Regions from separate parts of the Paenibacillus sp. Lou8.1 genome, predicted to be linked through region 2. Evidence: predicted binding sites of a transcription regulator. Region 2 holds the regulator's gene; the other holds the start of a gene.

Region 1 (4,932 bases), on a different contig from region 2:
ATGAGTTGAATCAAAAGGCCGCCAATAATGACAGATATCCAACCCCCTCCTTTAGCTGAAAGGTGCATCTGATAGGGAAGTGACAAAATGTCTACGCCAATCTCAAACTTGATGATGAGAAAAAAAAGTTGACCCGATGCAATGGTACTTTCTTTATTCACGTCGTTTCCAGCTCCTAGAGTCGTTCTGCTGCTTCAATTTTTGGGCTTGGGAATCATATGGTCGCTGATGAAATGTCCAAATTGGAAAGCGGATAAAAACATCTTTCATATCACCGAGCCGGAATGGTGCAAGAGGAGCAAAGTAGGGCGTACCAAAGGTCTCCAGCTTGCAAAGGTGGATAGTAAGAAAAAGTAAACCGAAAGCAATGCCAATGTATCCAAACAAGGCTGCAGCAATCATCATCGGAAAACGAAGGATACGAACCGCTGAGCTCATTTCATGAGAAGGCACTAAAAAAGAAGAAATGGCTGTTAACGAGACGACGATGATCATCGTATACGACACGAGACCAGCCCGAACGATAGCATCTCCGATGACGAGACCACCAACGATTCCAATAGTTTGGCCAACCCGACTGGGTAGACGGACCCCGGCTTCTCGTAGCACCTCAAAGATCAATTCAAGCAGCATAGCCTCCACAATCGCTGGGAATGGAACATTTTCCAGTGATTTTTTAATGGTATGCGCCAACTCTAGTGGCAAAATAGCTGGATGAAAAGCAATTGTCGCAATGTAAATAGCAGGCAGCGTAAAAGCGATCAAAAAGCTCATCATTCGAATCGTTCTTAGAAATGAACTAATAATCCAACGGCCGTGATAATCATCTGGACTTTGGTAAAATGCAAAAAAAGAGACGGGAGCTATTAGAGCAGTAGGGCTACCTTCAGCCAAAATCGCTATCCGTCCCTCCATTAGATTGGCGGTCACACGATCCGGTCGTTCCGTGCTGAGCTGTTGAGGGAAGAGGGAAAAAGGGTTGTCCTCAATAAACTCTTGAATAAAACCGGGGGGGAGCACCATATCGGAGGAGATCGCTTTAATTCTCGTTTTTACTGCTTCCACTAGCTCAGGATTAGCCAAGTCTTGAACATAGACAATAGCGATTTTAGTCCGGGTTTTAGATCCCACATAGAAGTAGCGTACAACCAGCGACGGTGTGACAATTTGTTTGCGAATCAGATTCAGATTGATGGATAACTGCTCAATGAATCCATTGTGCGGTCCCCGAATAACCCCTTCGTTTTCTGGTTCGTCCGTACTGCGAGCATACGTCTTTTCGGAAGAAAGGATAAAAAATTCTTCCGCTCCATTTATCATAAAAATGCAATATCCCTGAATAAGCGAATCAGCAGCATTTTGAAGGTCGGTGTCTTTTTGACTGCTTAAGGTGGTGAACATTTGATGAGAGACTGCATCGATTTTCTCATATAAGGCACTCAGGATATGAGTTTGAATCATCTCCTGATCTACGAGCGAATCAATATAGAGCAGCATACCGTCTTTGCCGTCAACGGAAATTGCCTGTTTTTTTAAATCATCCGTATAAAAAAGGGCTTGCTCAATAAAGGAAACATTTCTGTTTAATTCAACGGAAGCTGCGTCATGTCCAGCCAAGAGAGCCCTCCTTTTTGGATGAGATAGGCATAATGTGTGCCATATGGATTGAATTTATCCATGATCTGGTGACTTATCCATTCTTGAATCACCTTCACTTCGCGTAATGCAATAGTTTTATACTAGAATTTAGGTTGAAAATGGGAAATGGGTTGGTTATTTTGCAAGGAATGAAATTTAATCGTGCAAGAACTAGAGACTAGATTACAAGGGGGCTTAATCTTGCGTCGGATCAATTCCTAGATAGTGTCCCAGTTTCCGCCGGACCTCGCTGCGGGCAAAGGATGAAAGCATGAAAAATCGTCTTTGATAGCCGCGGCATATATACAAAACCTCTACGCCTTCATGATTTCGGATTTCGCTGTATATTTTAACCCCTAGTGTTTTCATTCGCGCCTTTGTCTCTGCTAATTGAACAGCTACACGCTGTTGTACTCCAGTCAGGCTACGAACATACAAATCAGGCATTTTTAGAGGGGAGGTATGTATAATACGAATGTCTCGTTCCAGCACATCCAGCACAAGAGTTAGAAGTACACAGATCTTGACTAGCCCTGCGTCTTCTTCAGAAGGCAAAGGAGCTTTATTCTTGTGGTTCAGTGTCTTTTGGCTTGGCATAAAAATCTCCTTTACTCCGAGTAAGAATACAATATATAATCTTTATATAGAACGTATGTTCTGTTTATACCTCATCATAGGGATTTTTCCAAGGCAAAAGCAATCCTCAATTATTGGAAAAGTGGTAGAGAGCGATACCCATGTGCCATTGTGTAAAGAATTCTTGAGTTTATCGCCAATGACAGTCAAACAGAGTTTATGTTAAGCTAAAGGATAAAAACTTACATAAAAGAGGAGATCGTTCTGACTGCGGTCAGCCTCTACTATTTAACTTAAGAAAGTGGAGAAAGAAGGTATACATATTGTCACGTTCGTTATATGCAGCTTTATTATTGTTGAGCCTCATTTGGGGCGGTTCGTTTATGTTTATCAAGGTGTTGTTGCTACATCAAGTAGGACCGTGGACTATTGTATTTCTTAGATCCAGCTTTGGGCTTATTTTTATCGTCTTATTAATGCTACTTATGCGCAGGCCATTTAAAATTAAAAGCATTCCGTGGAAATCGGTTACTCTGGTAGCTTTGGTCAACATGGTTTTGCCATGGACATTGATCGGTTTTAGCGAGACCAAAATAGCTAGCAGCATGGCTTCTGTATTGAATGCCACCACGCCAATATGGACCATGTTGGTGGGGCTTGTTTTTTTCGGGGCTATTTTTCATCGGATGCAGTGGTTAGGAATGGGGCTCGCTTTTGTAGGAATTATTATTTTATTGGGTATTAATCCTGCATCTATTATTTCTGTTGATCCTGTAGGTTTTGGGTGTATGCTGCTTGCGACTCTCTGCTATGGATTTGGAACACAGCTCTCCAAACGTTTTCTCTCCAATCTTTCCATGTATCAGGCTACCTTTGCGACACTGTTTGGTGCGGCGGTAGGGGGGGGTATTATGATGGCAATTGTGGAGAGACCTGATTTGTCGATTGTTTCTGATCCAGGTGTATTGGGTTCCCTTATAGGGCTGGGAGTTTTGGGATCAGGAGTAGCATATATTTTGTTCAATTACATGATTTTGCGGGGGAGCGCGGAATTTGCTTCTTCGGTGACGTATTTTGTGCCAGTAAGTGCCATCGTATGGGGCTTTTTGCTCCTGAATGAACATATCGGCTGGAATGTTCTTACAGGACTTGTCCTTATACTTGGAGGGGTGTTTATGGCCAACCAGCGTAGAACCGCCAAATTAAGTGGATAATAATCTAAACAGAAATAAAATACGCTTTGGGCTATATTAAATGTACATTCGCCAAACCTTCGGTATAATACGTTAATTCGCACATACAATAAAGCATGCTCACACATAAAATAAAATATGGTGCAGCAAAAAAGCAAGCTGTTTAGCAGGTGACAAGGTGTGGTATAATAAATTATAGAATTATATGCACCACAGAAATGTCGGAGTTTTATTCCACAAAAGAAAGGATCAGGATACCATGTGTCCCCGAAGGATACTTCCCCAAAGGACGATTTGGAAACGATTTGATCTGTCTTATACTTAGCTTTTCCGCGGAGTAACGTCAAGTTGCGAAAGCCAACTCTGCGGAAGAGGGGATTGTACATGCGAAGGACCAAGTCCTCCAGGCACATCTTATCCGGTAGCTTCCGTAAGAGTGGGTTCATCCACATCAAACTTACGAGAAACCGAGGGAGCCTGTATGAGGAAAACTTACGAATCTATCGTGAACAATGGAGCATTGAGACAGATTGCTGTCATGTTGCTCGGAACATGCATTTTAGCTTTTACGTACTATCACATTAATGCTCAAAATCATTTGTCAGAAGGCGGATTTGCAGGCTTGGCCCTGCTGGGACATTACGCGTTTGGCATATCTCCAGCATGGAGTATGTTGCTGCTTGATATTCCCGTCATATTGCTGGCATGGGTACTGAAGGGCAGAAGATTTATGCTGCTTGCGTTAATCGGAGCCGTCGCTTTTTCACTGTTTTATGCAGGATTTGAGAAGTATTCGACTCTGGTTATAGATCTACATGGAAATCTGCTGATAGCTGCTCTACTTTGTGGGGTGCTTACAGGTTTGGGAGCCGGAATCGTATTGCGTTTCGGTGGAGCAACCGGGGGCGATGATATCTTATCTCTGCTGATCAGTGAGTGGCGCGGGTGGAAAATCGGCAACGTGTTTATTGTCAGTGACATCATCGTATTAGGATTATCACTGTTGTATCTGCCTATGAAGGAAACAATGTTTACAATACTGGCTGTGTGGCTTGCCGGAAAAATAATTACATGGACGACCACGTTCCAACTGCACCGACCTGTGAAAAAGGTACTGCCAGCGGCTATTCCCGCTAAAAAGGTAGTTGCCAAAACAGTGCCGGTCGTCCACAGCCTTCGTCAATAAGGAAAGGGTGTTACGTCAGGAGAGAAATCTTCTTTCGTAACACCCTTTCGCTGTATTCAGCTTCTATCAGGAAGGCTTTAAAGTAGAATGGATGCGTCCATCCCGGTCATGAATAATTGCAGAAATCTGTTGGCGTTCTACAAAACTTTGAGCCTCATCAATCGCCTCGTTTTTGTGTTTAAAGGTTGAAATGGGCTGGTTGTATCCCTCTTCTTTGATTGCCCAGCGATCCTCGTACGGCACCACATGAATGGGTTCCTTCTCATCGGAAGAAGCGGAAGGATGGTCGTGTACATTTTCGCTTGAATGCTGTTTTTCATGTTTTTTAGGTTTCTCATC
Region 2 (4,932 bases):
ATTATAATTAGCGGGATTTTAACTGTTATTGTATATAGACGTTCAGTTTCAGATTCCTGATAAGAGCAGAAAAGGATTACATGCTGAAAGTGATCGCATCCTCACGTTTGAAGTAAGTGGATACTCTAAATAAATCAAAAGCTCTGCTAACCTTAATTGGTTGGCAGAGCTTTGTTTGCTGATCAGTTTGATTTTACTAGAGATGGCAACGCAAAGTGTGCGTACAAGATGGTATTATTTCAAATTCAGCCTTGTTACAGAAGGATAGGCTAATTTGAATGCTTAAACTTATAATACCAAAAAATCGCTTTTTCATGGGCTGTGGAAAAATTAGAATATAGCATAGTATCAACTCCGCCGATAACAAAGTTATTTTTAGCATAGAATCGACAAGCTAAAACATTCACATCCTGTGTTTCAAGCATAAGACCAACAAGGTTATTCTGCTTAGCCCACTCGGTTGCTTTACTCAATAAGGCTGCTCCGATTCCCTTGTGTCTCCAGTCTTTAGCGACGGCAATATCCTCAATTAGAGCAAAGCGATTCCAATTAGTACAAAGTTTAATTTGCCCAACACAGTCGTTCTCATCATAATATAAAAAAATAGATTTTCCTTGTTCATCAATATAACTGATGTCAACGTCATCATCCTCATACTGTTTAAAATATGGTTCGGGGAAACTTTCTTCTATATATGTCCAATTATCGTTCTCGTATTTAGGTATAATCCTTCCTGACACAATAAAGCCGTTATTCTCATTTGACTTCTTAAAATCTCCCATATTCGAAAGTGACATTTTAATTATCATGGCTTGTCTCCTCCTGGTTTAATTTCTCTATGCACACTATTCTAAAAGAGAACCACCTTTTCCTGTCTGTTAGATTTATAAAAAGAGCAAAATTGTAGCGACTGTTCAACTATGTGTGATATTCTACGATCTCGTCCGCTTGCTTCAACGATTCATAGCAGTAGTTAGGTGTAGCGTTTAACACAAAAAAAAGCAGGAAGAATCCTTCCTGCTTTTGCTTGAAAACGATTATTAACGTCTGCGTTGTCTATCATTCACGCTAAACAGATTAACAGCCAGTGCGTTACCTCTTGCACGCGCAACGGCTCTTTGATTCGAACGGATGTTTGATCTTCTTCTTCTCAAATCACGTCTGCAATGTCTTCTGCTCATATGATCACCTCCCTTCAAGGAAATGAAGGTACGGATGAATCTTAGTGGTGTTTATGCTTACGCTTGGAAATCTTGATATTCAAGGCATTGGTTGCTAGTGCATTTCCGCTTCCTGTTTTAGCAGCTGCGGCTTGAAAGACTTTAACGACCAGATATCTGTTTTTCCCGATGCGATGCTTATACGTTTTAACTCTATTTCTGATCATCTGCATATCTCCTTTGCTTAGGTCTGCTATATACTATGTCAATTGTGATAGTAATGTATCAGCATAAATCTATTAAAAGCAAAAAGAAGCTGGTACCTATATTACTAATGGTTAACAAAAAACTCATGCGAACCTGTCTTCGCCATGTTGCAGGAGAATGTTACAGGCAGGTCGGCATGAGTCTAATAGTGTAGATAAATAATATGCAGTTTAGTATAAAAATTATTTACTATTAAGAGTGTTAAGTTTTTTCTCGTAGTACGCCTCTTGAGCAAGAATATGATTCAGTTGTTCAGAGAGCAGTTTATATTCTTGGCTGTCTTCTGGGTAATTGTTTCTTTCGGAAATTACAGCTTCGAGTTGCTTTTCTAAGTACCTGAAATGGATAAGTATTTGTATGTACTGAATACGATCGTAGGTTGTTATGTGTGATCTCAAGATCAGTGGGTGATTATTTGAGATGAGGAGGCTGATTTTATAGTAGAAACAATAGGAATAGGTTGCTGAAATTAAAAAATAGTTGTGAGATACATAGTAAACACAATAACAATACAAAACCGGCTTACCCTAGGCAGCCGGTTTTGTATTAGTGGTTAGAATAACGGGGAAGAAAGAACGAGAAATCAGTGGAAGTCCCGGAAGAGTCCTACAACCTTGCCCAAAATGCTGACGTGTGTCAGGCGAAGCGGTTCAAAGGCTGGATTTTCAGGTTGAAGCCGGATATGATCTTTTTCTTTGTAGAAGGTTTTAACTGTAGCCTCGTCTTCATCTGTCATAGCTACAACAATATCGCCATTATCAGCGGTCTGCTGCTGACGTACGATTACATAGTCTCCGTTAGCAATCCCAGCCTCAATCATGCTTTCGCCTACAACAGATAACATGAATATTTTATCCTCACCAACAAAGTGTTGGGGAAGAGGAAAGTAATCTTCAATATTTTCTGTCGCCGTAATAGGAAGGCCAGCAGTTACTTTGCCGACGACGGGGACACGACTAATGGAGTAATTAATCAAGTTGCTGTTATCCGATTCGTCTTGACCGAGTAACTCAATAGCCCGTGGTTTTGTAGGATCGCGTCGAATGAGTCCTTTTTTCTCTAAACGATCCAAATGACCGTGAACCGTAGAACTGGAGGCCAATCCGACAGCCTCGCCTATTTCGCGTACAGAAGGGGGGTATCCCTTTAGACGCACTTCATTGCGGATAAATTCAAGAATGGCCTGCTGGCGGCTCGAAATCTTAGACATACCGTATCAACCCCATTTAGTAACGTTTGGGAAAATTATAGCATAGAACCTCCGTTCGTACAAACATAAGTTCTAAATAATCCCTAAAAATAATCGCGAACTTTTGTTCTCTTTTCTATTGAACAAAACAAATGTTCGTGTTATATTGTGAAAACATAAGAACAAACGTTTGGAGGTCGCAGCCAATGATGAAATATAGCACTTATCAAAGTATTTTTCCGATGAATTCAGAAAATTTGCAGGAGACCCGAAAAGAGGGTAGAGCGCATTTTATGCAAATTATTACTAATACTCTTTTACTTAAGCTTCTTATTTTAGTGATTGTTGCTTGGATTGCAGGGGCAGGTGTACTTACGGTTTTCGCGGCACCTTCAGCTTCCCAGGAAGAAGTGACTAAACTGACCGTACAACCTGGAGATACGTTGTGGGAGATTGCCGCAAATCATAAACCGGAACGAATGGATACACGGGTATATATAGAAGGAATTGTGCGGATTAACGGTTTAGAGGATCGGGGAGTACAGGCAGGTCAGGTACTCAAGCTTCCTAACTTCTGACCTATAGACTATTAGAGCTTGTCAGGGAGCGTAATGCGGGAGCCTTGACAAGCTCTTTTCTACATGTCAAAGTGTATTATATCTTTGCTTTTATGGAGGGGACATAATTTGGATATAGACAGCTTGGTACAGCGCATCAATGAATTAGCGCGCAAAGCAAAATCCGAGGGTTTGACGGAAGAGGAAGCCACAGAGCGCGCCAATCTTCGGGAAATTTATTTAGGTAACATTCGCCGTAATTTTCGGCAGCAGCTTGAAACAATTGAATTTGTGGACGATGATACATCGAAGGGAAATGACGGGCTGAAGCATTAATGTTGTTAAAGCGCCCAAGCCTGCAATTTGCCTTTTGTTTTAGGTACCGTTCTGGGTATCTATATAGATCAGCTTTGAGGCAATTGTTTTATTGTAATATATCTGGGAAGGAATTGAGAGATGGCCCGATCATTTGAAAGAAAAGTACGCAAAAACACAGCGCATTTAAATAAATCGCGCAAAAAGCAAGGCATTCAAACCATTAACGGCGCAGGTTCTGCAATGGATATTTTCCGTGGCCGTAACATTACTGTGCCAATTATGCTGGCTGGTCTTTCTGTATTGTACATGCTTATGAGTTACTTTTTGACTAAGACTGGCATGCGAGGGATGGATTGGCTTGTATTCGGCCTGTACTTGATGCTGGCTGTTATCTTTTTCATCCGTCGTCCTTATCTGAAAGTGGGAAAGGATACTCTCTACATGCTGAAAGGTGGTAGAGAACGTCCAATGACGGCTGGGGACATGAAAGCCATCAAGATTGAAAAGGGTTACGTAACCGTTGAAAGAAAAGGTAAGGGCGGTAATTTCATTTTCACAAAATCATTAGGTCGCTATGACACGGATGCCATTGCAGAGCGACTTGAGAAGTTTGCGCTATCCAATCAGATACAGGTGGACAAAAAATAACTGATTTAGCCTGTAGCTCTTTAACAAAGGCCGTATGATGTTATTTCATATAACATGCTGCGGCCGCTTGCTTAATATGGGCACACATAACGATTCAAATACTTAACCGAGCAAATAGGTGTACATATACTGTGGAAAGAGAGTGGATAATTCAGATGACGATTCAGGCGGTAATGTTTGATCTTGATGATACCCTTTTATGGGATGAACGTAGTGTAGAAGAGGCATTTGATGCAGCGTGCCAAACAGGCTCCCGTGAAGCAGGCGTTGATCCGAAAACTCTGGAGGAAGCGGTACGTAAGGAAGCACGCGCTTTGTATGAATCCTATGAAACCTTTAGTTTTACTCAAATGATCGGCATTAACCCGTTTGAAGGATTGTGGGCGAATTTTACAGCAGGTGAGCAACCTGAATTCCGCCAATTGGAACAGTTGGCCCCTGTTTATCGAAAGGAATCATGGCGCAGAGGACTCCAGCAACTAGGGATAGATAATGAGAAGTTGGCGGAAAAGCTGGCTACCCAATTTGCTTCGGAAAGACGCGCACGTCCACATGTATATGAAGAAACGTTTGAGATTCTAGAACAATTGAAGGGACATTACAAACTGTTATTGCTGACAAACGGCTCCCCTGATCTACAACAGGAGAAACTGGATGGAGTTCCTCAATTAGCTCCTTTTTTTGATCATGTTGTCATTTCAGGTTCTTTTGGTCGAGGCAAGCCTGATCCATCTATATTCCAGCATGCTTTGGGGCTTCTTGGTATTGAGCCTGAACATGCTTTAATGGTAGG

Evidence for each region. Region 2 encodes LexA, which represses DNA repair genes until DNA is damaged. Its sites were predicted from a motif close to CGAACATATGTTCG; they were not measured.
Region 1: a site for LexA is predicted at 2,284-2,297, ahead of NLX78_RS06895 (YhjD family protein). Genes of this name have one in related genera too.

What each region holds. Positions count from the first base shown of each region.
Region 1 is NZ_JANAVN010000004.1:63,338-68,269, reverse strand. It holds gene NLX78_RS06905 (GerAB/ArcD/ProY family transporter) at 1-161, opposite strand, end outside; gene NLX78_RS06900 (spore germination protein) at 154-1,617, opposite strand; gene NLX78_RS06895 (YhjD family protein) at 1,834-2,235, opposite strand; gene NLX78_RS06890 (DMT family transporter) at 2,538-3,428, shown strand; gene NLX78_RS06885 (YitT family protein) at 3,889-4,593, shown strand; gene NLX78_RS06880 (DUF2188 domain-containing protein) at 4,660-4,932, opposite strand, start outside.
Region 2 is NZ_JANAVN010000002.1:245,860-250,791, reverse strand. It holds gene tet (Tet(L)/Tet(K)/Tet(45) family tetracycline efflux MFS transporter) at 1-60, shown strand, start outside; gene NLX78_RS03965 (GNAT family N-acetyltransferase) at 270-809, opposite strand; gene NLX78_RS03960 (hypothetical protein) at 1,041-1,181, opposite strand; gene NLX78_RS03955 (hypothetical protein) at 1,223-1,387, opposite strand; gene lexA (transcriptional repressor LexA) at 2,011-2,637, opposite strand; gene NLX78_RS03945 (LysM peptidoglycan-binding domain-containing protein) at 2,826-3,194, shown strand; gene NLX78_RS03940 (DUF896 domain-containing protein) at 3,303-3,509, shown strand; gene NLX78_RS03935 (hypothetical protein) at 3,630-4,139, shown strand; gene NLX78_RS03930 (HAD family hydrolase) at 4,295-4,932, shown strand, end outside.